DNA from 3 places in the Sphingopyxis selenitireducens genome. Region 1 is predicted to be linked to each of the others. Evidence: riboswitches for the same ligand, from Rfam matches in the RefSeq annotation. Region 1 holds a riboswitch; each other region holds the start of a gene.
The links. A riboswitch is a leader RNA that binds a small molecule or an ion and turns the genes downstream of it on or off. The one in region 1 is predicted to bind cobalamin.

Region 1 (9,865 bases):
GTCATCGCGCAGGCCCCCTCGGGCGTCCCCGGCGCGCCCGACAAAACGCGCGTCACCGCCGGCACCTACGCCGCCGATGCCGGACACACGATGGTCGTCTGGGAAGTCGATCATTTCGGCTTCAGCAAATATTCGGGCATCTTCGGCGACGTCACCGGCACCCTCGTCATCGACCCCGCCAATCCTGCCGCGTCAAAGGTCGATGTGACGATCCCGGTGTCGAAGGTCACGACCGCCAGCGCCGGCCTCACCGACCATCTGCTGCGCGCGGGCAAGGACGGCGGCAAGGCCGATTTCTTCGGCCCCGCGCCCGCTGACGCCAAATTCGTCTCGACCCGCGTCGTCCTCGACGATGACGGCGACGAAGCCAAGGTCACCGGCAACCTCACCCTCAATGGCGTGACCCGCCCGGTCACGCTCGACGTCGATTTCCACGGCGCGGGCGCCAATCCGTTCAACAAGAAAGCCACCATCGGCTTCAACGCGGAAACCAAAATCCGTCGCAGCGATTTTGGCGTCAATTACGGCATCCCGGTGGTCAGCGATATCGTCGAACTCGAAATCCACGCCGCGTTCGAAAAGCAGTAAGCGCGCCGGCCCGCCCCCGCCCCTCCCGCTCATGGGAAGGCGCGGGGGCGGGCCACTCCGCATTCATCGCGCATCCAGCAACCCGCGCCTAACCTCCCGTCATTCAAGGGAGGATCATCATGCGCAAAACCCTGCTACTCGCTCTCGCCCTGTCGCTCCCGGCAGCGCCCGCATTCGCGCAGAGCAATCCGCAAATCGACTATCCGGCTTTCCAGGCGCTCACCGCCAGCGTCGCGCCAGAACGCGCCACGCGCCTCCTCCCTTTCGACGCCTTCAAGGCCGAGGCGGCCAAACCCGAAACCCTCCTCCTCGACGCGCGCTCAAAGGACGCCTTTGCGCGCGGCCATATCGCGGGCGCGGTCAACCTGCCGCTGACCGATTTCACCGCCGACAGCCTCGCCGCGGTGATCGGCGTCAACCCGGACCGCCCCATCCTCATCTATTGCAACAATAATTTCCGTAACAACGCCGCGCCCGTGCCGATGAAATCGGCCGCGCTCGCGCTCAACATCCAGACCTTCATCAACCTCGTCGGCTATGGCTACCCCAATGTCCGCGAACTCGCCGACGTGATCGACTTCAACGATCCCGCAGTGGGGTGGGTGAAAAACTGACCGCGCGCCAATCTGTCACACGACTCCGCTAGACAGGCGTCCGGGCCAGTCCCCGGCCCTGACAGGGAGTTCCGTGTGATGAGCGAACTGGTACGCGAAATTATCGAAGTGAACGCCTTTATCGGCGGCGACGAAGAACATGCCCTGCTGACCGTCGAGGCAGAGGGCATTGCCTCCACCGCGGGCTGGACGAGCGTCCTGCTCGACCCCCACGTCTATATCAACCCGCCCGCCGACGGTGTGCAGGACTTCGATCTCGTCGGCGATCGCCCGGCCGGTGGCAGCGCCGACACGCCGACCACAGTCGAGGCCGCGTGGGAAGGCCCGCTCGAGGATTGGGTCATCGGCATCCGCGTCCACGCGATCGCCAATATGATCGAGGATGAAATCTTCACCCCCTGGGAGGAAGAGGACGACGACGAAGACGACGCGGACGCGCCGGAAAGCAAGGCCGCCTGACAGCCTGCCAGCGCCATCTCCGCCTTCGCGGAGGTGGCGCAGCGCAGCCCTCCGCGCAATTTTCCTGTGTTGCCCCTTGCCAAACACGACATTTTCATGTCAGAGCGTGGCCATGCGCCACAACGGGCTCCTACTTCTGCGACTTACACGCCCTTGGGCGTGACGATAACGCTGCGCCCACGGTGGCGCGCGATCGCCCAAGGGTAACTCGACCAAAACCACCCTTTCGCAGAAGAACCAAAAGACCATGACCATGCTCCGCGACCCTTCGGTCAAATATCGCCCCTTTCCGCAGGTTCCCTTGACGAACCGCGAATGGCCCGGCCGCGTCACGACCAAGGCGCCGATCTGGCTTTCCACCGACATGCGCGACGGCAATCAGGCGCTGATCGACCCGATGGACGCCGAGAAAAAGGCGCGCTTCTTCGACCTGCTCTGCCGCGTCGGTCTGAAAGAAATCGAAGTCGGCTTCCCCAGCGCGGGCGCGACCGAGTTCGATTTCATCTCCGGCCTCGTCCAGAACGGCCGCATCCCCGACGATGTCACCGTGCAGGTGCTGACCCAGAGCCGCGCCGACCTCATCCGCACCAGCTTCGACAGCCTCGCGGGCGCAAAGACCGCGATCGTCCACCTCTACAACGCGGTCAGCCCCGCGTGGCGCAAGATCGTCTTCGGCATGGACATGCCCGAAATCAAACAGATCGCGATCGACGGCGCCAAGCAGCTGCGCGACAATGCCGCGCGCCTGCCGCAGACCAACTGGCGCTTCGAATACAGCCCCGAAACCTTCTCGACCGCCGAAATCGATTTCTCGATCGAGGTGTGTGAAGCGGTCATGGAAGTGCTGCAACCGACCGCCGAAAATCCGATCATCCTCAACCTCCCCGCGACGGTCGAGGCCTCGACGGCGAATATCTACGCAGACCAGATCGAATATTTCGCCAAGAATCTGCCGAACCGCGACCGCGCGCTGATCAGCCTGCACACCCACAACGACCGCGGCACCGGCGTCGCGGCGGCCGAACTCGGCCTGCTCGCGGGCGCCGACCGCGTCGAGGGTTGCCTGTTCGGCAATGGCGAGCGCACCGGCAACACCTGCCTCGTCACCATCGCGCTCAACATGTACACGCAGGGCGTCGACCCCGAACTGGATTTCTCGAATATCGACGAGGTCATCCAGACGGTCGAATATTGCAACCAGCTCCCCGTCCACCCGCGCCACCCCTATGGCGGCGAACTGGTCTATACCGCCTTTTCGGGCAGCCATCAGGACGCGATCAAAAAGGGCTTCGCCGCACGCGAACGCCAGAATGACGAGACATGGGAAGTCCCTTACCTCCCCATCGATCCCGCCGACCTCGGCCGCAGCTATGAAGCGGTGATCCGCGTCAACAGCCAGTCGGGCAAGGGCGGCGTCGCCTGGGTCCTCGAACAGGACAAGGGTCTGAAACTGCCCAAGAAAATGCAGGCGAGCTTCAGCCACGTTGTACAGGCGCTGGCCGACGAGACCAGCCGCGAACTCGGCGCCGAGGATATCTGGGGCGCCTTCGAGGGTAAGTATCTCGCCACGACTGGCAAGCGTTTCCAGCTCGTCGACTGGTCCGAAACCCACAGCGGTCCCGACCGCATCTTCGCCGGCAAGCTCATGATCGACGGCACCCCGCGCACCGTCAGCGGCCGCGGCAACGGCCTGATGAGCAGCGTCATCGCCGCGCTCAGCGAAAGCGGCGGCCCGGTGATGGACATCATCGACTATAGCGAACACGCCATCGGTCAGGGCAGCACCGTGCAAGCCGCCGCCTATGTCGAATGCCGCACGGCGGATGGAAAAAGCCTGTTCGGCTGTGGGCTGGATACCGACGTCGCGACCGCGAGTGTGCGGGCGATTCTTTCCGCCGCCAACGGCGCGTAAACCAATCGATCCCGGGCGGCGGGTGCTTACAATCCGCCTCCGGGACCCCATATACAGACTATCGCGGCACGCATTCTCGTAAGCCGCCGCGACCGAGAGACAGGCTGTGCTCCCGCTTACGCAAGAGGAGCCGCGCCGCCTATGAATTCCGAGACTCACCCTGAGCCCCAATCCGGTACAGAGACCGCCGCCCCCGCAAGGACGCGCTCGAACGGCTTTGTCCGCAAGGCCCGCACCCCGCTCCCCCGCGACGATGCGCGGCGCCAAGGCAATATCAGCCAGCTCGCCTGGCTGACCCTCGGCGGAACTAAAACCGAAAGCGGCCCCCAAAACGCGATCGGCTTCCTCAACACCGAGAACCCCGCACTCGGCGGCCGCCCGCTCGCCATCGCGACCGCGAGCGACGAAGGCTATGCCCGGGTTGCCGCCGCCATCCGCGCCCAAGCCGCCGCGCCGGTCACGCCATGACCCGCGCGATGAACGTTACGCTGCCCGAAAGCGACGTCACCAAATCCTGCAAGACCGCGGGCGTCGCAATCAGCGCGATCGAGCCCCTCCCGTCGGGCGGCACCCGCCTCGTCTGCGTCACCCTCGACGACGCCGACAAGATGCGCAAGCGCTTGAAAAAGAACCTGATCGACGGCGCTGTCACCCGCTACCGATTCTACCGCCCACCGAGCGTATAAGTAAGGCGCATATAAAGATTTCTTTATGTGCGCCTTGACTTCCAATCTGCGCCGCCTATTCTCCAAACTGTCGAGGTTCTCCACATCGCTTGCGCGGTGTGGAGCTAAGACGGGAAGCCGGTTCAAAACCGGCGCTGCCCCCGCAACTGTAAGCGGTGAGCGGTGGTCGATACGTGTCACTGGTTCGCAAGGAACCGGGAAGGCCAGACCCCCGCGCTGATCCGTGAGCCAGGAGACCTGCCTCGTCAGATAACGTCCTCCGGCGGGGTGTCCGGTCAGGCCGCATGCTTGACTGCGCCCGATCCTTGCTTTGCGGGCGTGGACCCTTGCGTGTCCGTCTGTCCGGCCCTTGCCCCCTTGCAAGGTGTTTGAAACATGACTGTCAGCGTCGCCACCCTCGGCTTTCCCCGCATCGGCCTTCGCCGCGAGCTCAAGCATGCGCTCGAAAGCTATTGGTCGGGCAAGACCAGCCTCGCCGATCTCCAGATCGCGGCATCGGGCCTTCGCGCCCTCAATTGGGCGCGGCAAAAGGCGCTCGGCGCCGACATCCTCCCCTCGAACGACTTCTCGCTCTATGACCATGTTCTCGACACCAGCTCGCTGATCGGCGCGATCCCCCCGCGCTACGACTGGGCGGGCGAGACGGTCGATCCGGACCTCTATTTCGCCATGGCGCGCGGGGTTCAGGATGACCCGGCGGGACCGGCCGCCTGCGGCCACACCCACGACACCACCGCGCAGGAAATGACAAAATGGTTCGACACCAATTATCATTTCATGGTCCCCGAACTCACCGCAGGGCAGATCTTCAGGATCGCCTCGACCAAGATTTTCGACGAGTTTGAGGAAGCCAAAGCGCTCGGTTACACCACCCGCCCCGTCCTCCTCGGCCCCGTCAGCTATCTGATGCTCGCCAAGGGCAAGGCGGTCGAACCGCTCGCGCTCTTGCCGCAGCTTCTCGATATCTATGCCGAAATCCTCGCGCGCCTTGCCAAGGCCGGTGCCGAATGGGTCCAGATCGACGAGCCCTGCCTCGTCCTCGACCTCAGCGCCGAACAGCGCACCGCGTTCGAGCGCGCCTACGCCCGCCTCGCCACTCGCGGTCCGAAACTCATGCTCACCACTTACTTCGGCGGCCTCGGCGACAATCTCGATCTCGTCGCCGACCTCCCCGTCCACGGGCTCCACCTCGACCTCGTCCGCGCCCCGGGTCAGCTCGAACCCGCGCTCGAAAAACTCCAGCCGCACGTCCTGCTCTCGCTCGGCGTCATCGACGGCCGCAACATCTGGCGCGCCAATCTGCCCGACCTTTACTGGCGCCTCAAGGAACTGGCGGGCACGCGCGACTTCATCCTCGCCCCCTCCTGCTCCTTGCTCCACACCCCCGTCGACCTCGCGCTCGAAACCTCGCTCGACCCAGAAATCGCACAATGGCTGAGCTTTGCGGTGCAAAAGATCGAGGAACTCGCCGCGCTCGCCAAAGCGCTGAACGAAGGCGAAGACGCGAGCTTCGCCGCCTTCTCGGCCTCACGCATCGCCGCGGTCGCCCGCCGGACCTCACCGAAAATCCATAACCCCGCCGTCGCCGCCCGCCTCGCCGCCCTCGACGAAAGCGCCACCAAACGCACCGCGCCCTTCGCCGCCCGCCGCGAGGCCCAGCAAAAGCGCCTCGCCCTTCCCGCCTTCCCGACCACCACGATCGGCAGCTTCCCGCAGACCCACGAGGTCCGCAAGGCGCGCGCCGCGCATATCAGGGGGGAAATCGACGATGCCGCCTATGACCGCTATCTGAAGGTCGAAACCCGTGCCGCGGTCAAATGGCAGGAGGAGATCGGCCTCGACGTCCTCGTCCACGGCGAGTTCGAGCGCAACGACATGGTGCAATATTTCGGCGAGCAGCTCGCGGGCTTCGCCTTCACCCGCGCCGGCTGGGTGCAAAGCTATGGCTCGCGCTGCGTCCGCCCGCCCATCCTCTACGGCGACGTCTCGCGCCCCGCGCCGATGACCGTGGACTGGTGGCGCTATGCGCAGGACCAGACCGACCGCCCGATGAAGGGCATGCTCACCGGCCCCGTCACCATCCTCAACTGGTCCTTCGTCCGCGACGACCAGCCGCGCGAGACCAGCTGCCGCCAGATCGCGCTCGCGATCCGCGACGAGGTGCAGGATCTGGAGGCGGCCGGCGCCGCGATCATCCAGATCGACGAAGCGGCGCTGCGCGAAGGCCTGCCGCTTCGTCGCTCGGAGTGGCGGCAGCATTATCTCGACTGGGCCGTCGAAAGCTTCCGCATCACATCGTCGGGCGTCCGCGACGACACCCAGATTCACACCCATATGTGCTATTCGGAGTTCAACGACATCATCCGCGCGATCGGCGCGATGGACGCCGACGTCATCTCGATCGAGACCGCAAGGTCGCAGATGGAGTTGCTCGACGCCTTCGCCAGCTACGCCTATCCGAACGAGGTCGGCCCCGGCGTGTACGACATCCACAGCCCGCGCATCCCGGCCGAACGTGAGATGACCGACCTCCTCACCCTTGCCGGCAAACATGTCCCGCCGGGGCAAATCTGGGTGAACCCCGATTGCGGGCTCAAGACGCGCAAATGGGACGAGGTGCGCCCGGCCCTGACAGCGATGGTCGCGGCCGCACAGGCGATGCGCACCAAAGCCCGGATCAAGGAGGCCTATGATGCCAACTAAGGCCAGTGCGCCCACGGGCATGCCCGACGGACAGCCCGCCGTCCGCGTCACCGCCATGCCCGCCAACGCCAATGTCTATGGCGACATCTTCGGCGGCTGGCTGATGGCACAAATGGACCTTGCCGCCTCGTCGGTGGCCTCGCGCCACGCACGCGGCCGCGCGGTGACGATCTCGGTCGAAGGGATGACCTTCCACCGCCCCGTCTTCGTCGGCGACGAGGTGTCCGTATTCGGGCGCCTCGTCAAAGTCGGCCGCACCTCGATGCATGTCGAGGTCGAGGCCTGGGCGCGCGACCGTCACGCTGATGAGGATAATAAGGTCACGCAGGCGGTGTTCATCTTCGTCGCGGTGGGACCGGACAGGCGGCCAAGGGCGGTAAAAAGCCTGACCTAGCCCCATCGCCCGGGACCCTCCACCCCTTGCCATTCCCGCTTCGGCTGGAATGGCAAGGAACGGGGCGCCAGCCTTATCTTCGCAGTGACGGGCATCACAGAGATGATATAGAAGCCGCTGATAAGGCTTTGATTTCACCTTCAAGGAGCTCGGTTTCGATGCGAAACACCTATCTCGCCCTCGGCGCGCTGATCCTGTCCGGCCTTTCCCACCCGGCCGCGGCGCAGCTGCCCCCGGAATTGCTCGGCGGCGACAGCGGCGGCGATCCCTCGAAAGGCCTGCACAGCGAGCCATTCTACAAGGGGGCCGAGGGGTTTTGGGTGCAGATGCGCAAACCCGCAAATGACGGCCTTCGCTGCTCGGTGAATTTCATCACGACCAACGGACTGTTCGCCATCCACGGTCCCTGGGATGCCGAAATGGCTAAAAAGGGCGTCGGCATGATCTGGTTCGACGGCAAGGATATTCCGAAAGTCGCCCAGACGGCCGCCACCAAAATCACGGTGCGCAGCAAGGATCCGACCCAAATCTATCCCGCCATCCACACGACGCTGGGGCAGAGTGCGACCAACGGCGTTTTCATCCTGATCGTCGACATGAAGGCCCTGCTCGCCGAGAAGAACGAGAGCGATGATATTGCGGTCGATTTCGGCGGCAAACAGGTTTTCAGCGCCCAGCCCATCCGCCTGCAGGAAGCCTATCGCCGGCTCGGCGAATGCACCGCGGCAAAACCGGCCGGCTAGCCATCATACACCCCGCCCCTTCGCGCTCTTGGTAAAGACGCGAAAGGGCGGCCCCATCCCGGCGCTATCCGCCGGGAACATTCATGATATCGGCGCAGGCATTGGTACCGGCGATAGCGCCGTCGCGATCGCGGCTGACCGTCACATCGGCAACCCTTGGCACGCCCTTGTCATCGGGAAGCAGGACGTAACGGACATTGCAGCTGTCATATCCGCCGGTGACCCGCGTCCCTCCGCTCACGACATTCTGCCACAGGACGCGATTGTCATAGGAGCGGCCATAGGACAGGAAACGCAGGCCGCCGGCATTGTCCACCGCCGGCGGGCCGTTCGCCGCGACGACATCCTGCTCGGTCTTGGACATCCATACGCCAAGGAGCAGGCTTTCGCTGCGCGACAGCTTGCGCTTGCCGCGCAATTCCGCCGCCTTGGCGACAAAGGCGCTTTCGCTCTGGAAATTGTCGATGATGCCCATCGCCCGCTGCCGCGCGGCGGGCAGCGCGGTCTCGAAACTGCGCATCCGGGCTTCGAACTCGGCCTGTTCGGCGGGCGTCAGCTTGCGGCTCGCCATCACCGGCGGCTTCTTCGCGTCCTTCCAGAAATGCGTCCAGCTGAACTCGGCCGCCTCGACCCAATTATACCCGACCGGCGTCATCAGCACGCCCTCGACTCCCAGCGCGGCCAGATTTCGGCTCACCAGATCCTGCACGACCTTGCCGTCCTTGCCCGACGCCGCGATCGCCTGGCTCAGTTCGGCTTCCTGGCACGCCAGCCGATAGGCGCGCAGCATCGGGTAACTCGACGTCGACTGCCAGTCGGTCGGCTGCAACGCATCGCTGTCATCCTTCTGCTTCGACCGCGTCCGGCCCGCCGCCAGCCGGAACTGGACCGACGTCGCGGCGGGCAGGACCCATTTGTCGCCCGGCTTCACCCGCTTGCGGCCATGCGCGGCGGAATAGGGATTGGGGCATTGAAACTGGATATCGGTTTCGGTCCAATAGGGCTTGTCCGCCGCTTCATAGACGGTGACCAGCTCGATCTCCTTGATATCGACCGGCCCCATCTCGCCCACCGGGGTCCGGTTGGACGAATAGGTGTCGGCATAGACGATGACGCGATTGGGCGAGACGCCCTGAAGGTCGATCACCAGCCGGTTGGCGGCCGCCGGGGTGGCAACGCCCAGCGCCGCTACGCCGGCCGCCAAAATCGATTTCCGTACCATGTCATCTCCTTATATTCCCGCCATCTTCCATGTTTCGAAGCGTCGGGCAAGGCGCGGGCCAGCCAGCTTCGACGTTGGCCCTCGCTGCATAGCGGCCGCCGCCGCGGCCCGGCGATGCGCGCGATCACAGGCCGACGGCTCCCCCTTCGCTTCACCATCTCCCTCGGGCGCAATCCATGCTATGTTCGCCCCCGAACGAAGGAGGATAGCCATGGCGGGTGACCTTGCGATCGTACTCAGCGGCGGCGGTGCCAAGGGCGCCTTTCAGGTCGGCGTCGTCCATGAACTTGTCGTCAATCGCGGCGTCCGCCTCGATATCGTCGCGGGCGTATCGACAGGCGCGATCCAGGCGCTGGGGGTGGCGCAGGACGATGTGCCGGGGCTGCTCGACCGCTGGCTCGGCATTCGCGGCAATGGCGATATCTACAAGGAACGCCCGCTCGGGATTGCCGGCGGCATATTGGGCGAGGATGCGATCTACGACACCGCGCCGCTGCGCCGGATGCTCAAAAGCTTCGCCGACGACCGCAAGCTGAAGGCCAGC
Region 2 (9,865 bases), on a different contig from region 1:
CCGACGCTGCGGCGATCGAGCGCGCAATGATCCGCGCCGATGTCCAAGGGCTGCGCACGCGCATCGCGACCGAATTGTCAGGGGGCGAGCGCGCCCGTGTGCTGTTTGCGCGCGCGCTGGCGGTCGAAGCCCCCGGGCTGATCGCCGACGAACCGCTCGCCAGCCTCGACCCCGGCCACCAGATCGACGTGATGGACTTGATGCGCGCCGAGGCCGATGCGGGGGCGCTGGTGATCGCGGTGCTCCACGACCTGACGATGGCGGCGCGCTATTGCGACCGATTGCTGCTGATCGACGACGGACGGATCGTCGCCGACGGCACCCCGCACGAGGTGCTGACCCCCGAATTGCTCCGCACCGTTTATGGCATCGATGCACGCGTCGAAAGCGGCGGCGACTGGCCCACCGTCACCACTTTCGGGCGCGCACGGCCTTGAGCCCCGAAGCGCTTTACGCCGAACAGGGCTATGCCGCCCTGCCCCTGTTCGATCCCGAACTGATCTTGGCAGCGCAGGCCGATATTGCCGAGCATATCAACCGGCTGTCGTGCGCGATGTATCTGCCCTTCGAGCGCAGCTGCCCCGAGGCGCCGCTTGCGACCCGGCTCGACCGCATTTTCGAAACCGATCGCAGCCAGGCCAATCTGCTGCGCGTCGGCATCTGTACCGACGCGCATCGCGGCCCGCGCTTGCAGGACATCGCCAATGATCCGCGATTGATCGAGGCCGCCACCCGCCTCGGCGGCCGCAGCCTGTCGGGAACGGTGGTCCGCGTTCGCGCGAGCATCGCGAGCTTTCCCGAGCATCGCCACGCCTGGCACTCGGACGTCGCGCGCGACGACGGGACCGCATGCGGCAAAGTGTGGGTCACGGCGTGGATTCCGCTGAGCGACGCGGGACCCGAGCGCGGCGGGCTGGAAATCATCCCCGGGCGCCGCGCCATGCCGATGGCCGAACAAACCGACCATGGCTATGAAATCCCCGAAGAGCGGATCGCCGGTCTGCCGCGCATCCAGCCTGAATGCCCGGCGGGAAGCGCCTTGTTCCTCGATCGCTTTACCCCGCATCGCACCCTTGCGACGACCGACGCGCGCTTTGCCTTGGTCGTCTGGATGAAGGCCGCCTGATCGGACGCCAAAATCTTATTGCAATGCAGCAATTGACCGATGCCGATCATTCGATGTAACGCGCCGCCAGCGACAGGTTCCCCGAAAGGGGATTGAAAGGGAACGGGGACAAAACCCCGGCTGCCCCTGCAACTGTGAGCGGTGAGTCATCGGGCCATATGCCATTGGAACCAACAGGTTCTGAGAAGGCGGTCCGAACCGGCGTCGACCCGCAAGCCAGGAGACCTGCCCGTCGCCGTCGTCTTTCGCGCGGACAGGGTGTGCCGGGCGGACGGGGGTAAACCCGAGCGACGACAAGTCTGGCCGCGTGTTCACGCGGGCCGATGTCGTGCGCCCTTTCGGCACCCGCATCGCCCCCGCGCGTGCACAACGCCCTGTCGATGGGGTTGTTATGTTCAAGTCAATTTGCCTTCTTTCCGTCTCCTTTGCCGCCGTTGCGGCATCGTCCACGTCCTTCGCCCAGCAAGTGCCGACGGCCCATGCCGTCGCGGCTGACGGCGACAGCATCATCGTCACCGCCACCCGTGCGCCGCTGACGCTCGACGAAATTCCCGCGTCGATCACCGCGCTCGACAAGGCCGCGATCGACCGGTCGCAGGATATTGGCGTCACCGAATTGCTGCTGCGCACGCCGGGGATCAGCTTTGCCCGCAATGGCGGTTATGGCACCTCGACTTCGCTGCGAATCCGCGGCGCCGAGTCCGACCACACCGTTGTGGTGATCGACGGAGTGAAGCTCAACGATCCGTCGTCGACCAGCGGCGGTTTCAATTTCACCAACTTGCTCGTCGGCGACATTGACCGGATCGAAGTGCTGCGCGGACCGCAGTCGATCCTGTGGGGCAGCCAGGCGATCGGCGGCGTCGTCAATATCGTGACGGCGACGCCACAAAAGTCGATCGAAGGCAGTTTCGACATTGAAGCCGGATCGCGCGACACGGTCAGCGCGCGCGCCGCGGTCGGCGGCCGCACCGGTCCCTTGAGCTGGCGCCTCGGCGGCCAGACCTTCACCACCGACGGCATTTCGTCGCATGCGGCGTCGTTCGGCGGCAAGGAACGCGACGGCTATCGCAACCGCAACGTATCGGGCCGCGTCGAACTGGAACTCGCACAAAATATCAGCGCCGAGGTGCGCGGCTATTATGCGAGCGGACGGGTCGAATTTGACGGATTCAACGCCGACAGCGCCGATTATGGACTAAACAAGGAATTCGTCGGCTATGCGGGGCTCAATATCGCCCTCGCCGACGGACGTTTCCGCAATCGCTTCGCTTACGCCTATACCGACACCAACCGCGACAATTTCAACCCGACCCGCGCGCGGCCGCAAAGCTTTGACGCCGAAGGGCGCAACAAGCGCTGGGAATATCAGGGCAGCTTCGCGGTTAGCGACAGCATCTCGGCGACCTTCGGGGCCGAGAATGAACGATCGGACTTCAAGAGCCGCTCGCCTGCGGCCTCGCTCGCGACCCCCTTGCCGTCCTTCGCGGTCGGCAAGGCCGAAATCACTAGCGTCTATGGCCAGCTCAGCGTCGAGCCGATCGACGGGATGACGCTTAATGGCGGCGTGCGCTATGATGACCATGACCGTTTTGGCGGCCAGACTTTGTTCGCGGCGGGCGGGGTTTGGAAGCTGGCGACGGGAACGGTACTGCGCGCGAGCTATGGCGAGGGGTTCAAGGCTCCTTCGCTGTTTCAGCAGTTTAGCGAATATGGGAATGTCGCACTTGACCCCGAAGAGGCGCACGGCTGGGAAGCGGGCATCGAGCAGCATCTTTTCGATCGCAAACTGGTCGTCGGAGCAACCTGGTTCGATCGTAAGACGACGAACCAGATCATCTATAACAATTGCGCATCGGGCACGACCAATCCGATGTGCTTCGTCCCCGGCGACCCGACGACCCGTCGCGGCGGATATTATTCGAACGTCGCGCGCAGCGCTGCGCACGGGATCGAGGCCGCCGCCGCGCTCACCCTCGGCGGTTTCAAGCTCGACGGCAATTATAGCTGGGTCGTGTCCGAGGATCGCTCGCCCGGCGCCAACTTCGGCAAATGGCTGCCGCGCCGGCCGCGCGACACCGCCAATGCTTCGGCCAGCTATGATTTCGACTTCGGCCTCGGCCTCGGCGCAGCGGTGCGCTGGTCAGGGAAGAGCTTCGACAATGCGACCAATGCGATCCGGCTCGACGATTATACGCTGGTCGACCTCCGCGCCGAATATGCGCTGTCCGACAGCGTCAAATTCTTCGCCCGCGCCGAAAATATCTTCGACGAGGAATATATGACGACATATCGCTATGGCTCGCTCGGCCGCAGCATCTATGCCGGCATTCGGGGCCGCTTCTGATGGCCGCGCTGTCGAACCGGGGTGCGTCAGCGCTGTGGGTATCGCTGCTGACCGCGGCGAGCACCGTGACGACGCTGGCGCTCGCCTGCGCGACCCCCTTCCCCGCGCTTGCGGCGCTCGCGGCGGTGCATATGCGCCGCCGCGACGGCATCGCGCTGATTCTGCTCGCATGGGCGGCAAGTCAGGCGGTGGGGTTTCTCCTGCTCGGCTACCCGCGCGACGGCAGCACGCTTGGCTGGGGCGCGGGGCTTGGCACCGCAGCGGTCGGATCGGCGCTCGCGGGCTATGCAGTGCTTCGCGCGCTCGACTATAAGTCGGTGGCGGCGCGAATGGCGACCGCATATGCGGCGGGCTTCACCGCGTTCAAGGGGATCATCCTGCTGTGGGCGCTCGTCCTTGGCGGGCTCCATACCGCGATGGCACCCGATCTGCTGGTCGAGCAATTCCTGCGCAACGGTGCGATCCTGATCGGGCTTTACGCCCTCTATCGCGCGCTGGTCGCGGTCGGCGTTCCCACGCCGCCGCGCCCGGCGACGGCCGCCGCATGACATGCTGACCCCGGTCGATCCCGGTCCGGCGGTGGTGGCGTGCAACACCTGCCGCTATAGCAAAGAGGCACGCGATGATGCGAACGGCGTTCGCGGCGGCGCGCGCCTCGCCGCCGCCCTGCGGCGCGTCAAGGCGAGCGACCCGCGCTACGCCGGGGTCGCGGTGCAGGAAATGGCCTGCCTGTTCGCATGTCAGGATTTTTGCACCATCCATCTGCGCGCGCCCGACAAGGTCGGCTATGTTTTGGGGCGTTTCGACGGCAATGACGACGACGCGCGCGCCATTCTCGACTATGCGGTCCATTATGCGGCGAGCGAGCATGGCCGCGTGCCCTTTTCGCAATGGCCCGAAGCTGTCAAAGGCCATTTCATCACCCGCACACCACCTCCGGGATTTGTCGCCGAATGACGATTTTTGCTTCCGCCGCCGCATTTGAAGCCGCCCTCGCCGATTTGCGCGCGCGCGATCGTCAGGCCGAGGACGCCGCGCGTGAGCGGCAAGCGATGTTGACCAAGCCCGCCGGATCGCTGGGACGGCTGGAGGATATCGCGATCTTCTTTGCAGGCTGGCAGGGCAAGGCGCGGCCGCGCATCGCAAGCGCGCGCGCCGCCATTTTTGCGGGCAATCATGGCGTGACCATCCACGGCGTCAGCGCCTTTCCCGCCAGCGTTACCGCGCAGATGGTCGGCAATTTCGAAGCCGGCGGCGCGGCGATCAACGCGCTGGCGGGCGCCGCCGGCATGGAGCTGAAGATCGTCGCGCTCGACCTCGATCGCCCGACCGCCGATTTTACGGTCGCACCGGCGATGAGCGAAAGCGAATGCCTTGATGCGCTCAACGCCGGAGCCGACGCGGTCGTCGATAATCTTGACCTGCTGGCCGTGGGCGAAATGGGGATCGGCAATTCGACCGCCGCCGCCGCGCTCTGCGCGCGCAGCTTCGGCGGCGGCGCGGCGCCATGGGTTGGACCCGGCACCGGAGTCGACCGCGACGGGATTGCGCGCAAGACCGAGGTCGTCGCGCGCGCGATCGCCTTCCACGCCGATGCACCATATTCTGCATTCGAAACGCTCCGACGCGTCGGGGGGCGTGAGATTGCCGCGATCGCGGGTGCGGTGGTCCGCGCCCGGCAGCTGGGCGTGCCAGTGGTCCTCGACGGCTTCATCAGCTGCTCTGCCGTCGCGCCGCTCGCCGCCGACAATGTCGCGATCACCGATCATTGCATCGCGGGTCATTGCTCGGCCGAACCCGGCCACGCCGGACTGCTGGAAAAGCTGGGCCTGTCGCCGCTTCTCGCGCTGGGCATGCGGCTCGGCGAAGGCAGCGGCGCGGCGGTGGCGACCGGCGTCATCCGGGCCGCACTCGCCGCGCACGACCAGATGGCGACCTTTGCCGAAGCCCAGGTTTCGGCGTCGCTGTGAGCGGCTTTGCGCTCCACCTGCTGCGCCACGGGGCGCTCGAACAGCCAGGGTTGATGATGGGCCGCACCGATGGCGCACCGACCCCCGCCGGGATCGCGGCCTGCGTCGCGCAGACGAGCGACCTTCGCATCGAACGGCTCATCACCTCCGACCTCCAGCGCGCGCAGAGGGCAGGCGCGGCGATCGGCGATGCGCTTGGCCGGCCGCTGACCATCGATCCGCGCTGGCGCGAGCTTGATTTCGGCGAATGGGACGGCAAGGCCAGCGCCGAGATCGATCCTGATACGCTCGGCGCCTTTTGGGACGATCCCGACGCCAACCCCCCGCCCGGCGGCGAACGCTGGTCGGCGCTCGTCGGCCGCGTGTCGGCGGCGATCACCGAGCTGGCGCCGCAAACCACGCTGGTCGTCACCCACGGTGGCGCCATGCGCGCGGCGCTGCACGCGTTCTGCGGCTTCGACCAACGCCAGATATGGGCGTTCGACCTGCCCTATGCCGCGCGGCTGACGCTTCAGGTCTGGCCCAGTGAAAAGCCCAGCGCGCAAATTATCGGCCTCGCCGGATGAAAGGGCTGCAATGAAAGGCCTGGTCGTCGCGATCCAGTTCCTGACCCGGCTGCCGACGCCGCGCCTGGCCGTTTCGGGTGCCGAATTCGCGGCGTCGATGCGCTGGTTCCCCGCCGTCGGCCTGATCGTCGGCGCCATCGTCGCGGCGGGCGGCTGGGCGGGGGCGCATCTCGACGCGTGGACCGGCGCTCTCATGGCACTGCTGCTGTGGGTGGCGGTCACCGGCGCGCTGCACCTCGACGGATTGGGCGACATCGCCGATGCGAGCGGCGCGGCGCACAAGGATCGCGAACGCATGCTGGCGGCGATGTCCGACCCGCATGTCGGCAGCTTTGCGGTCGTCACGATCGCGCTGCAATTGATCGCCAAGCTGATACTCCTCCATGCACTCATTGCGGCGCAGGCCTTTGCCGCGATCGCGCTGATTCCCTTTGCCGCGCGGATCGGGCCGCTGCTCTGGTCGCGCTGGCTTCCCGACCTGCATTCGGGGCTGGGGTCGCGTTTTCGCGGGATCGTGCGTCCGATCGACTTTGGGATCTGGACCGCCGCGCTGATCGCCGCGGCCTTTGCATCGCCTTCGCTGCTCGCGGCCCCGCTCATTCTGGCCGGCTGGGGTGGGTGGCTGAAGCGCAAGATCGGCGGCATTTCGGGCGACGGCCATGGCGCGGGGATTGAAGTCAGCGAAAGCATGCTGCTGGCAGCCGCACTGATCGCGATCCATCTGGCATGACCGGATCATGGACCTGGCACGGCGGCGGGCTCGACGCCGCAAAGCGCCATTTCGGCGGCACCGACTGGATCGACCTGTCGACAGGGATCAACCCCGATCCCTGGCCTGTGACCGACGATACCGCGATCGACTGGCAGCGCCTGCCCGACACGGACGCGCTTCGCCATTTGGAAGAAATTGCAGCCCTGTTCTTTGGCGTCGCTCCGGAATATGTCTGCGCGGTTCCGGGCACCGAGATCGGCCTGCGCCTGACGGGTTCGCTGGTCGGCGGCGAGGCACGCTATATCGCCCCCAGCTATCGCACCCATGGCGAGATGATCGCCGATGCGGCCGCGATCGACCCGGTGGCCACCGAACATCATGACGGCACGCTGATCCTTGCCAATCCCAACAACCCCGACGGCCGCCTGATCGAGCCCGAGCTGCTGCACGACCTGCTCGACCGGCGCTCGTCCGAAAGCTGGCTGCTTGTCGACGAAGCCTTTGCCGACCCCGATCCGACGATCAGCCTCGCGGGACTGGTCAGCGACGCGCGCAATCTGGTCATTTTTCGCTCGTTCGGGAAATTCTTCGGCCTCGCCGGGGTTCGGCTCGGCTTCGTCCTTGGCCCGCCCTCGATCCTCGATCCGCTGCGCCACCTGCTCGGCGCCTGGCCGCTGTCGGCCGCCGCGGTGGCGATCGGGACCGCGGCTTATCAGGATGCGGCGTGGATCGCCGGGGCTCGCCGCCGCCTGCCCGAGCAAGCCGCTGCGCTCGACGCGATCCTGACGGGCGCGGGCCATCGCTCCATCGGCGAATGCCCTCTGTTTCGCCTGATCGAGGTCGACGACGCCGGGTCGCTGTTCGATCATCTGGCGAAGGCCGCGATCCTCACCCGCCCCTTTGCCGACCAGCCGCAATGGCTGCGTATCGGCCTGCCCTCGGACGAGGATGCAGCGGCGCGTCTCGCGACAGCACTCGCCCATGGCTGAACCCATCGCGCTGGCCGCGCTGGCCATCGACGCGGCGTTCGGCTGGCCGCAGTCGATCTATCGCCGAATCGGCCATCCGGTCGGGCTGTTCGCCCGCATCATCGATGGATGCGAAGCGCGATGGAACCGGCCCCAAGCCAGCTTTGCGGCCCGCCGCGCGCGGGGTATTTTGACGATAGCCCTGCTCATCCTGCTGGTCGCGGGCGGTGGCTGGGCGATCCAGTCGTGGCTCGTCACCCTTCCCTATGGCTGGCTGTTCGTCGCGATGCTCGCCTGGCCAGCCCTCGCCCAGCGCAGCCTCTATGACCATGTACGCGTCGTCGGTCAGGCACTCGATAGCGGCGACCTTGCCGCTGCGCGCACCGCCGTCGGCGCGATCGTCGGGCGCGATACCGCCGCATTGGACGAAGCCGGGGTCGCGCGTGCCGCGATCGAAAGCCTTGCCGAAAGCTTTTGCGACGGGATTGCCGCACCCTTGTTCTGGCTGCTCCTGCTCGGGCTTCCCGGCGTGTGGGCGTATAAGGCGATCAACACCGCCGACAGCCTGATCGGACACCGCGAGGAACGCTGGCGCGCCTTCGGCTGGGCAGCGGCACGGATCGACGATGCTGCGAACCTGCTTCCCGCGCGGCTGTCGGGCCTGCTGATCTGCCTCGCGGGGCGCGGCGGATGGCGGACGCTGTGGCGTGACGCGCGCAAACATGCATCGCCCAACGCCGGCTGGCCCGAAGCCGCGATGGCCGGCGCTTTGGGCGTTCGCCTCGCAGGCCCGATCGCCTATGACGGCGCGATGCACGACAAGCCATGGATCGGCGATGGCCGCGCGCAGGCCGATGCCGACGATATCGACCGCGCGCTGCGCATCTATCTGGGCGCCTGCCTGTTGCTGTGGCTGATCGCAGGAGGCGTGATATGGCTGCGCTGATGCTGCAGGGCACCGGGTCCGACGTCGGTAAGTCGGTGCTCGTCGCCGGGCTGTGCCGCGCGCTCGCCAATCGCGACCTGACCGTGCGCCCTTTCAAGCCGCAGAATATGTCGAACAACGCCGCAGTCACCAGCGACGGGGGCGAAATCGGGCGCGCGCAGGCGTTGCAAGCGATCGCGTGCCGCGTCGAGGCGCATAGCGACATGAACCCCGTGCTGCTGAAACCGCAGGCCGACCGCACATCGCAGCTGATCGTCCATGGCAAGGTGCGCGGCACGCTGGGTTCGGGCAATTTCCGCGAAGCGCGCGGTACGCTGATCGCCGAGGTGATGCAAAGCTATGACCGCCTGCGCGCAGCATGCGACATTGTCGTCGTCGAGGGCGCGGGGTCGCCCGCCGAAATCAACCTGCGCGCGGGCGATATCGCCAATATGGGCTTTGCGCGAGCCGCGAATGTCCCCGTCATCCTGATCGGCGATATCGACCGCGGCGGGGTGATCGCTTCGGTCGTCGGCACCCGCGCGGTGATCGACGCCGATGATGCGGCGATGATCCGCGGATTCCTGATCAACAAATTCCGCGGCGATCCGGCCCTGTTCGAGGATGGCTATCGCGAGATCGAACGGCGCGCTGGGTGGGAGGGTTTCGGCGTCATCCCGTGGCTGACCGCCGCGAAGCATCTGCCGAGCGAGGATGCGGTGATCCTCGAGCACCATGCCAAGGCCGAAGACGGGCGGGTAACCATTGCCTGCCCGATCCTGCCGCGCATTTCGAACTTTGACGACCTCGATCCGCTGAAGCTGGAGCCTGCGGTCCGGCTGGTGATGGTGCCGCCGGGTCAGCCGCTTCCGGCCGATGCCGCGCTGATTATCCTGCCCGGATCAAAGGCGACGATCGCCGATCTGGCGGCCCTGCGCCGCGAAGGATGGGACATCGATATCCGTGCGCATCATCGGCGCGGCGGGTTGGTCCTCGGGCTGTGCGGCGGATATCAGATGCTGGGGCGCAGCGTCGCCGACCCGGATGGAATCGAAGGAGCGACAACGATGGCCGACGGGCTCGGGCTGCTCGACGTGGCTACAAGCCTGTCGCCGGCGAAGACGCTGCGCCATGTACGGGGCACGGCGCTTGACGCGGCGGTGGAGGGGTATGAGATGCATATGGGCGAAACTTCGGGGCCCGACACCACGCGACCGTTCGCGGCGATTGGCGGGCGCGGCGAAGGCGCGA
Region 3 (9,865 bases), on a different contig from region 1:
CGCGGCCGAGGTCTTGCCCTTGCCGGGGCCCGTGTGGACGATGATCAGACCTTTTTCGATCGTCTTGGTCGCGACCTTCTTGGCCTGTGCGGCCTGAATTTTTTTCATCTTCGCATTATGTTCGGCGTCGGTACGCGTCTTCATGCGATGTCTCCCGTCCGTGCGGGGCGGCCCGGCGCAAAGGCCGGGACGCCGCGATGCATCAGAAGTTCAGGCGGACGCCGCCATAAGCGGCGCGGCCGGCTGCGACGAAGCTGAAGACTTCCTCATAATCTTCGGCCAGCAGATTCTCGACCCGGCCAAAGAGCGAGAAATTGTCCGAGATCTTATATTCGGCACCCAGGTTGACGAGGACATAGTCCCTCATCGCTACCGTCACCGGCGCATAGGTCGGATCGGTATAGGCGGTGTCGGTCGTCCGGCCGTTGTAACGGATGGTCAGCGTGCCCGCGAAGCGCTGGTCGGCGCTCGACACCGTCGTGTTGAGGCTGGCGATATGCTTGGGACGACGCACTTCAGCGACGCCATTTTCTTTGGACTTGAGCCAGGTATAGGCGAGGTCGAAGCGGAGCTGGGGGATGGGCTGGGCGCTGGCGAACGCCTCGATCCCGTGCTGCTTGCTGTCGGTGGTGCGGTTCGCCGGGGTCGCGACATAATTGGGCGCCGGATAGTCGGTGAAAATCTCGTCGGTCAGCTTCGCATCGAAATAGGTCGCGCCGATCGTCGCCCAGTCATTGGCGCCAACGCTTTGCTCGATTCCGGCTTCCCAGCCCTTCGACTGTTCCGGGTTCAGGTTCGGATTGCCGATATATTTGCCGTCCATATAGCCATAGAGTTCGAAAAAGCCCGGGTTCTTAACCCCGGTGCCATAGGCGGCACGGACGCGGGTGCCGGTCGGCAGGCGATAGCTGCCCTGAACGCGCCAGGTCGTCGCATCGTCGAAACGGTTATTGTCGTCGTGGCGGATCGACGCGCCGAACGACAGATCGCCCGCGGTCAGCTCATATTGGCCGACGAGGCCCAGATTGTCGGCCTGCTTTTCACCCTGAAAAGCACCGGGGGTCAGCGTCCGGAACGTCTCGCGCTCAACATCGACCGCACCGGTCAGTCGGTGCGCGATCGCATCGGTGCCGAAGCTGAAGCTCGAGGTGAAGCTGCCCTTGTAGCGCCGTCCCTTATTGCCATAATCGAAGCCGAAAGGGCTGTAGCCCTTGCGCGTCGTGTCGGCGAATTGTCCCGACAGCGTGTTGATCCAGCGCCCGTCGAGCGCGCTAAATTGCGCCGAGAGCAGGCCGTAGAAACCCTCGCTGGTATAATAGACCCCGGGGCTGTCGACGGTGTAGCCGAACAGCGGGCTGGCGGTATTAAATTCGCTGTTGTTCGTGTCGGCGTTGATATGATTATAGCGCAGGACGGCAGAGAGCTTGAAGGCCTCGCTCGGCGACCAGTTCAGCTTGGCGCTGGCGCCGATGCTGTCGGATCCGACATCGCGGCTGCCGCCGCGTGCGGTGGCATAGCCGTCGGTGCCATAATAGGTACCGGTGACGGCATAATCGAAATTCCCGCTCGCTCCGGCGGCGCGTGCGGCGCCGCTGATCGTGCCGAAGGATCCGCCTTCGATCCGCGCGCTATATCCGGGGGCCTCGCGGCCCGACAGGGTGATATAATTGATCACCCCGCCGATCGCGTCCGAACCATAAAGCGACGATTGCTGACCGCGCAGCACTTCGATGCGCGCGGCGGGGTCGGCGGCCATCGTCGCGAAATCAAATTCGCCCTGATAGGGATCGGCGGCTTCAATGCCGTCGGTCAGGACGAGGACATGGTTGCTCTCGCTGCCGCGTATGCGAACCTGCGTCTGGCCGCCGATCGCGCCGATGCGGGTGATCGCGACGCCGGGGACGTCGCGCAGGACGTCCGAAATGATACGCGTCTGGCGTTGCAACAGCGCGTTGGTGTCGATCACCGTCGCCGAGGCGCCGAGTTCGCTTGCGCGCACGCCTTCGCCCGATCGCGAGGCGGTGACGATGATCTCGTCGCCGGGCCTGGCCGCGTTCGTGCTGTCGGCCGACTGGGCAAAGGCGGGTGTCGCCGCAGTCAGTGCGAGCAAGGAAATGGTGGTCGTCAATTTCAACATGGGAGTCCCCCACACGCCGGCAACGAGGGCGGGAGCCTGTCGATGCACCGGGGGCGATCGACCAGTGCACGGGCTGCGGGCGGGCGCAATGCGCCCACGTCCCCTGCACCGAAGCGGCTCCAGCCGCTTGGTCGTCGCTCGACGGAATACTCCGTGCCGTGGCCTTTCCCTGGGCCCAGGCATTGAGCGACCCACGCCGGCAGGTCTCCTGGCTCGCGGGTCAGGGCTTGATGCACGCCTTCCCAGGTTGCCCCAGTGGCTGTCCCTGACCGTAAAGGCCGGGACGGTGCATCGCGCTCACCGCTTACAGTTGCAGGGACAGCCGCGGAATCGAGGGCTCTCCATTGGATAGCCTTCTCACCGCGTTCCCATATTAAGCCCTTCCGGGCACCGGCGCGATCATGTGGGGGCCGAAACCCTCACGCCGCCGCCCATAGCGCAGCGGCGCATTTGCGCAAGCCCCCGGCCGTTATAGGGCCGGGGGGAGGCGGGGGCGATCAGAGCGCCGAACCGCCCAGCTTGTACGTCAGCTGCATGAAGACGCTGCGGCCGATGCTGTCGAACCAGCTGGTGTTGTAGTAGGGATAGCCCGACCAGGTCGGATCCTTCACCGGATTGGTATCGAACAGATTCCGGATCGTGAGCGACCCGCGCATATGATCGGTGAAATCATATTGCAGCGAAGCGTTGAACAAGGTGCTCGCCTTGATAAAGGCATCCTCGTCATAATTGGGCAGCTTGCCAAGGCGGGTGCCCGATACGGTCAGTTGCAGGCCGTCGGCCGCCCAGCTGATGCTGGCGTTCGACTTATCGCGCGGGAGATAGAAGCCGCTGTCGGCCGCCAGCTTATTCTCGACCGGATCGCCCGTATATTGCAGATAGCTGTGCTTGAGTACGTGGCTGTGCGCGAGTGACAGGGTGAAATCGCCGATGCCGGTGGGCAGCGTGCCGCGGAAAGCGACGTCGATGCCGCTGGTCTTTTCGCGCGCGACGTTGATCGGGTTGATCGCGATCGAGTCGATCTGATTCACCAGCGCCCCGCTGGCGAAACGCTTAACGCGGGCGAGCGCCGCCACACAAGTCGGGGAGGTCGGGTCGAGCGTTATATTTCCATCGCGGTCGGGTCGGCAATCGGCCTCGTCGCGGACGAGGTCGCCCGCGCGCAGGTCGTTGACCTGATTGTCGAGCGACACGCGGAAATAATCGACCGACAGGCTGATCCGGTTGGTCGGCGAAAAGACAAAGCCTGCGGTCAACGTCTTGCCGGTTTCCGCCTTCAGGTCGCGGTTGCCGCTGCGCTGCGCGACGATATCGACGTCATAGGCGTCGCAGTCGCTGAGGCCTGCGGCGGGGTCGTCCTGACGACAGGCATAATAATCGATGACGCTGCTTTCGACATTGCCCGGACCCGTGAACAGGTAGTGGAGGTCGGGTGCGCGGAATGCGGTGCCATAGGCAGCGCGGAACAAGAGGCTGTCGGCAGGCCGTACTTCGAGGCCTCCATTATAGGTGAATTTCCCGACTTTGCGTCCGGCATAGCCGAAACGGTCGTAACGACCGGCGCCGGTCACGGTCACGAAATCGAGAACGGGAACGCGCACCTCGCCGCCAATCGCGCCGTGGCTGCGTTTGCCCGAGCCGTCGCTGTCTTTCCAGCTGTAATAATAGTCCGTGAGCGCGAGCGGATCGGGGCGGAGATCATAGCCCTGCTTGCCATATTCGGCGACCAGCGCGATCCCGACCGGACCGGCGGGCAGGGTGAACAATTCGCCGTTGGTCAGCGTCGCCTGTGCGTTGCTGGTCCAACTATAAGGGCGATAAACGGTATCGGCCGAGATGCTTTCATATTCGGCGCGCGTCAGCTGCCGATAGAGATTCTCCGGATTGGCGTTGAAGGCCGGATAACCCCGATCGCCGGTGCCGTCCTGTTCGCCGAGGAAAAAGGCCTTCGCCTTGCTGTTGATGATCTGCGGCCAGCGCACGACCGACTGGTAACGGCTGTAGTTGAACGACGCTTCGTAATTCCAGGCATTGCCGAAATTGCCGCGGATGCCGGGCGTGATGCTGTATGTCGTCTGCTTGCTGCGCTGCATCTCGAACCCGCCGGTTTCTTCCGGCGTGAACTGGCGTCCCCAATCCTCGATCTGGTCGGTGAATCGGTTGAAGAAATAATTGTCGGCGCTGCTCGACGATTGTTCGAAGGCCCAGCTTGTGACGTCGTACATCAGACGAACCTTGCTGATTCCCAACTGGCCATCGACGAACAGCTTGGCATTGTCCGACAGCTCGAACGAGGCGGTGGCGAAGCTGTTGAAGCCCTTGCGGCCCGAAATGATCGTCCCGTAAGCTACCGATTCCTTGCTACCGCAGTAATCGCCATAGCCCGGCCGGTTGAACAGCCTGACCGACCCGTTGTTGAGGTTCGACAGCGCTTCGCACGTCCCGTCTTCGGGGGTGATATAGTCATCATAAAAGTCGGCGCGATAAAATGTCCGTCGTGCGGCCCTGCTCGATGCTACCGGGCTGTCATCGGTGCTGTCCTGAATGTTGCGCTGAAAGCCCCACAGTGGCCGCTGATCGAGATATTCGACGCCGCCGATGATGTTGAAGCGACCCGACGACCACCCGCCGGTCGCGGTGACGCGGTGCGACATGCCGCCGCCATGCTCGGTACGGCCGTGACGATAGTCGAGCGTGATGCCGTCGAGCTTTTCCTTCATCTTGAAATTGACGACGCCTGCGATCGCGTCGGAACCATAGATGGCCGATGCGGCGCCGCTCAGGATTTCAACCTTCTCGATCAGGCTGACCGGGATGTTGGAAATGTCGGTGAAGTTGCTGCGGCCGATATAGGGCAGCGGGAAATCGGCGATGCGGCGGCCGTTGATCAGCACCAGCGTGTGATTGGGGCCAAGGCCGCGCAGATCGACTTGCTGGGCGCCGGGGGTGAAGTCGGAACTGCTGCCCGATTGCGGGCTTTGCGTTTCGCCGCTGTTCTGGGTCATCGCCGCCAGCAGTTCGGGAACGCTGGTATAGCCATTGGCGCGGATCGTGTCGGCGTCGATCGTGGTGACGGGCGAAGGGCCCTGGTCGCGAATCGTGGGGATGCGCGACCCTGTGACGATGATTTCATCGCTTGCCGCCGCGTCGCTCGCCGCGTCCTGCGCCCAGACCGGCGCGACCATGGCCGGCAGGCAGACGCCCAATCCCAGCACGATGCGCAACGAATGTTGACCCAGACCCTTCATGACATGCCCCTTTTGCTCTTTGCGGCGCGACTCAAGCCGCGCCCACACAATCCCGTTTCATCCCGCCTTCACCAGAAAGCGCCGATAATTTCAATCAATATGACATTATGTGAAATCATATTGTCTTTGACTGTGCATATTATGTAACATCCTGCGTTCAGTCTATCGGGCAGTCTATCGGGGCGGGAGAAGGAAATGTTGCGATTTATGATGCGGGCGATGGTGGTGCCGCTGCTTGCTGCGCTTGGCCTCGCGCTCGCACCGGTTGGGGCGAAGGAGGCCAAGCCGAAGGCATATGAGCATTATGTCTTCGGAAAGCTTGATACCCCCACCCCCGGCCCGGTGTCGGGGGGCCTGCTGTTGATGGGCGGCGGCGATCGCAATATCGACGCGATGAAGTGGTTCTTCGGCAAAGCCGGAAACGGCCATATCGTCGTGATCAGCGCGTCTTATGGCAAAGAGATCGGCCAGGAATTCTACAAGGATATCGGCGGTATCCAGTCGACCGAAATCTTTGTCTTTCACAGCCGCACGCAGGCGACGAACAAGAAAATCCTCGAACGTCTGCGCAAAGCGGACGGCATTTTCATCGCGGGCGGGGATCAGGCGCGTTACGTCCGATACTGGCGCGGGACGCCGGTGGGCGACATTCTCAATGCCCATGTCGCCGCAGGCAAACCGCTCGCCGGAACGAGCGCGGGCCTCGCGGTGCAGGGCGAAAAGCTTTACGGCGCGATGGACGATGGCAGCATCACCAGCGCCGAGGCGCTGGCCGATCCGCTGGGCCCCGCAAACACGATCGAGGGGGATTTCCTGCGTTTCGCGCTGCTCAAGGGCGTCGTCACCGACACGCATTTCAAGGAACGCGACCGGCTCGGCCGTCTCTTTGCCTTTGTCGCCAAGGCGCAGATCGGCCGCGCCGACGATGAACCGGCGATGATCGGACTCGGCGTCGATGAAAGCGCCGCATTGGCGGTCGAACCCGACGGGTCGGGTCGCATCTATGCCACCGAACCCGACGGCTATGCCTGGCTCGTCGACGGGGCCGGGCTGCGCGGCGTAACAGGTCGCGGTCCGCTCGACGCCCCGCGCATCCGTGTCAGCGGGGTGGGGCCGGGATCGGTCATCCATCTGCCATCGGGCCGGATCGACGCGCCGGTGTTCGTCCGCGACTATGCGGTACGTGCGGGCGAGGTGGTGGAGGTTCCGCGATGGTCGCTCGCAATCCATGGCGGGGCGGGGGTGATCGAACGCGGTTCGCTGTCGCCCGCCAAGGAAAAGGCATATCGCGCCGGGCTCGACGAAGCGCTGCGCGCGGGCGCGGCGGTGCTCGACAAGGGCGGCGCGTCGCTCGATGCCGTCGCTGCGGCGGTCCGGGTGCTGGAGGATAATCCGCTGTTCAACGCCGGGCGCGGCGCGGTGTTCACCGCCGAGGGCAAGAATGAACTCGACGCCGCGATCATGGACGGCAAGACACTGAAAGCCGGCGCGGTCGCGGGCATCACCCGCACCCGCCACCCGATCGACCTCGCACGTGCGGTGATGGACAAAAGCCCGCACGTCATGCTCGCCGGTCCGGGCGCCGACCGCTTCTCGGTCGAACGCGGCCTTGAACAGGTGGACCCCAGCTGGTTCCGCACCGAGGAGCGCTGGCAGGGCCTTCTGGGCTGGCGCGAAAAGCAGACGGCGGCGATCGATCCGACCCATTTGTTCGGCACCGTCGGTGCGGTCGCGATCGACGCCGACGGCAATCTGGCCGCAGCGACCTCGACAGGCGGAATGACCGGCAAGCGTTGGGGCCGGATCGGCGATTCACCGATCATCGGTGCGGGCACATACGCCAAGAACGGCCAATGCGCGGTATCGGCGACGGGGTCGGGTGAATATTTCATCCGCGAAAGCGCGGCGCGGCAGGTTTGTGATCGCGTCGCGTGGAAGGGCGAAAGCCTGAAGGATGCGGCGCAGGCGACGATCATGGCGGTTGGCGCGATTGGTGGCGACGGCGGGCTGATCGCCATGGGTCCCGATGGCCGCCCGGCCTTTGCGATCAATGATCTGGGCATGTATCGTGGCCGGATGACCGCCGGAGGGGCCGCCGAAACCGCGATCTTCGCCGATGAAAAATGGCCGGACTGATGCCGCAATCGGGGGTCACGCTCGACGAAGTCGACGAGCGCCTGCTCACCCTGTTGCGCGATGATGCCCGCCAGACGATCGCCCAGCTCGCCAAGGAACTCGGCATTTCGCGCGGGCAGATTTATGCGCGCCTCGCGCGGCTGGAGGAGGCGCATGTCGTCGCGGGCTATACCGTCCGGCTGGGCAGCGCGTTCACGGCGAGCCGGGTCCGTGCGCATATGATGATCAAGACATTGCCGCGCTATCATCGCGAAGTCGAACAGGCGCTGGCACAGCTTCCGCTGGTTCAGGCGATCCATGCGATCAGCGGCGAAAATGATATTATCGCGATGCTGGAGGCCGAGGATGGCGCCCAGCTAAACGAGCTGATCGACGAGATTGGCTTGCTCGACGGGGTCGAGCGCACGACGACGTCGGTCATATTGGCGACCAAGGTCGAACGATGATGCAGCGTCGTTTCAGCGCTTGACCCTGTAGCTGCTACAGCGTGCATAAGCTGGCCCGACTCGAATGCGATCGACGGGGATTTTCGATGCTTGGCCGTTTTGACATGGATGCGGGAAAGGCGATGCGATTGTCGTCGGGCGCCGCGCATGTTAGGTGGCGGCCCATGTCGGCGTTTCTGGTCCGTATTGTCCTCGCATTCTCGCTGTTGTTCGGCAGCGTGGCCGTTCCGGCGCTGGCGCAGGCGGAGCCGGGGCACCATGCGCTGGAAATGATCGACATCGATTGCAGCCTGATCGAGGCGCAAGAGTTGGACGGCGAAACCGTCCCGGACGGTGAGCCTGCGCTCCACATCGATCATCATCATTGCTCGGCCTGTATCGAACTCGACGCGGCTTCGCAGGCGCGCGACAGGCCCGTTCCCGATGGCCTGTTCTTCCGTCAGCGCACGGCGGTTCTCGCATCGCGCGCGACCGCGCCGCCGACCCAGCCTCCTTCAGCCTGATCCTTGCTTCGCGCGGGCCTTCGCCCGCGTCGTCACGCATTGATCAGGAGCATTTATGTTGAAATCATTGGGCCCCCTGCTGCTGGCAGGGGCGCTGACCATGACGGGGAGTCCGGCATTTGCGGAACCCGTCACGCTGGCCGACGCACTCACGCGCGGACAGGATGTGTCGCCGCGGATCGCCAAGGCGCGCGCCGAAGTGAAGGCCGCCGAAGGGCGCGCCTTGCAGGCGGGCGTCCGGCCGAACCCGGAATTGTCCGTCGACGTTGAAAATTTCAGCGGCAGCGGACCCTATCGCAGCTTTGGCCAGACCGAGACCAGTGTCGCGGTGTCGCAGCAGTTTGAACTGGGTGGCAAGCGGCGGGCGCGAAAGGCGGTCGCTGCGGCTGAGCGCGATTTTGCCGAGCTCGCGTTGCGGCGTGCCGAGGCGGATCTTGCCTATGACATCGGGGTTGCGCATGCCGAATTGCGTGCGGCCGATGACCGGGCGGGGTTGGCGCAAAGCGTCTTTGCGCGCGCCACCGAATTGGCACGGATCGCCGAAACGCTCGTCGATGTTGGCCGCGATCCGCCGCTGACCAAATTGCGCGCCGATGCGCTGCTCGCCGAGGCGAACGCCGAACGGCTGCGCGCCGCTGGGCAGCTTTTGTCGACGCGTCAACGGCTGGCCTTGCTGATCGGCAGCGACGATCCGGACCTGTCGGCGGTGGCGCAGGATGTCCCGGCGCCGCCCACGCTGGCGACCGATGCGCAGAGCCTCGACGAACGGCTGGCCTCGGCCGAGCGCGATGCGGCGTCGGCGCGGATCCGTCTGGCGCAGGCGGAGGGTGTTCCGGATGTCACCGCATCGGGCGGGGTGCGCAATTTCCGTGAGGGCGGCGAGACGGCGCTGATGATGGGCGTGTCCATCCCTTTGCCGTTCAGCAATCGCAATCGTGGCAATATCGCGGCGGCGCGGGCGGAGGGTGAGGCGGCCGAAGCGCAGCTCGCCCAGGCGCGCCTCGACACGCGCTTCTCGCGCCGGGATGCCGAACTGATGCTGGCGGCCGCCAGCGAGCGCCTGTCGGCGCTGTCGGGTGCAGGGTTGTGGCAGGCGAGTGAGGCCGCACGGATCGCCGGCATTGGCTATCAGCAAGGCAAATTCACGCTGGTCGAGCTGATCGATGCGCAAGAGGCGCTGACCGGTGCCAACCTCAAACTCATCGAAGCGCAGCTCGACCGCGCCCGCGCGCTCGCCGCGCTGGGCCGTGCCAACGCGCAATAGGGATATTGATCATGAACATCATGGAAAACCGTAATTATCTGCTCGCCGCCGTTGCGGTCGGCGCGCTTGTGCTGGGCGGCGGGGGTGTTTTGCTCGGCCGGTCGATGGCGCCATCGGCACCGGCCTCCGCT

Region 2: another riboswitch for cobalamin. It lies ahead of ACSYDV_RS11850 (TonB-dependent receptor plug domain-containing protein); the one in region 1 lies ahead of metE (5-methyltetrahydropteroyltriglutamate--homocysteine S-methyltransferase).
Region 3: another riboswitch for cobalamin. It lies ahead of ACSYDV_RS11880 (TonB-dependent receptor plug domain-containing protein); the one in region 1 lies ahead of metE (5-methyltetrahydropteroyltriglutamate--homocysteine S-methyltransferase).

The regions. Positions count from the first base shown of each region.
Region 1 is NZ_JBPULG010000002.1:94,415-104,279, reverse strand. Features, by position in the region: gene ACSYDV_RS06430 (YceI family protein) at 1-588, shown strand, start outside; gene ACSYDV_RS06425 (rhodanese-like domain-containing protein) at 708-1,202, shown strand; gene ACSYDV_RS06420 (hypothetical protein) at 1,281-1,661, shown strand; gene leuA (2-isopropylmalate synthase) at 1,909-3,573, shown strand; gene ACSYDV_RS06410 (hypothetical protein) at 3,715-4,041, shown strand; gene ACSYDV_RS06405 (hypothetical protein) at 4,050-4,259, shown strand; cobalamin riboswitch at 4,316-4,518, shown strand; gene metE (5-methyltetrahydropteroyltriglutamate--homocysteine S-methyltransferase) at 4,635-6,962, shown strand; gene ACSYDV_RS06395 (acyl-CoA thioesterase) at 6,952-7,356, shown strand; gene ACSYDV_RS06390 (hypothetical protein) at 7,515-8,099, shown strand; gene ACSYDV_RS06385 (hypothetical protein) at 8,164-9,321, opposite strand; gene ACSYDV_RS06380 (patatin-like phospholipase family protein) at 9,533-9,865, shown strand, end outside.
Region 2 is NZ_JBPULG010000003.1:381,393-391,257, reverse strand. Features, by position in the region: gene ACSYDV_RS11860 (ABC transporter ATP-binding protein) at 1-437, shown strand, start outside; gene ACSYDV_RS11855 (phytanoyl-CoA dioxygenase family protein) at 434-1,126, shown strand; cobalamin riboswitch at 1,184-1,373, shown strand; gene ACSYDV_RS11850 (TonB-dependent receptor plug domain-containing protein) at 1,518-3,473, shown strand; gene ACSYDV_RS11845 (hypothetical protein) at 3,473-4,021, shown strand; gene ACSYDV_RS11840 (DUF1636 domain-containing protein) at 4,023-4,430, shown strand; gene cobT (nicotinate-nucleotide--dimethylbenzimidazole phosphoribosyltransferase) at 4,427-5,443, shown strand; gene ACSYDV_RS11830 (histidine phosphatase family protein) at 5,440-6,009, shown strand; gene ACSYDV_RS11825 (adenosylcobinamide-GDP ribazoletransferase) at 6,020-6,739, shown strand; gene ACSYDV_RS11820 (threonine-phosphate decarboxylase) at 6,736-7,710, shown strand; gene cbiB (adenosylcobinamide-phosphate synthase CbiB) at 7,703-8,635, shown strand; gene ACSYDV_RS11810 (cobyric acid synthase) at 8,623-9,865, shown strand, end outside.
Region 3 is NZ_JBPULG010000003.1:393,908-403,772, forward strand. Features, by position in the region: gene cobO (cob(I)yrinic acid a,c-diamide adenosyltransferase) at 1-144, opposite strand, end outside; gene ACSYDV_RS11880 (TonB-dependent receptor plug domain-containing protein) at 203-2,137, opposite strand; cobalamin riboswitch at 2,319-2,546, opposite strand; gene ACSYDV_RS11885 (TonB-dependent receptor plug domain-containing protein) at 2,635-5,385, opposite strand; gene ACSYDV_RS11890 (isoaspartyl peptidase/L-asparaginase) at 5,581-7,521, shown strand; gene ACSYDV_RS11895 (Lrp/AsnC family transcriptional regulator) at 7,509-7,967, shown strand; gene ACSYDV_RS11900 (hypothetical protein) at 8,054-8,470, shown strand; gene ACSYDV_RS11905 (TolC family protein) at 8,526-9,734, shown strand; gene ACSYDV_RS11910 (efflux RND transporter periplasmic adaptor subunit) at 9,746-9,865, shown strand, end outside.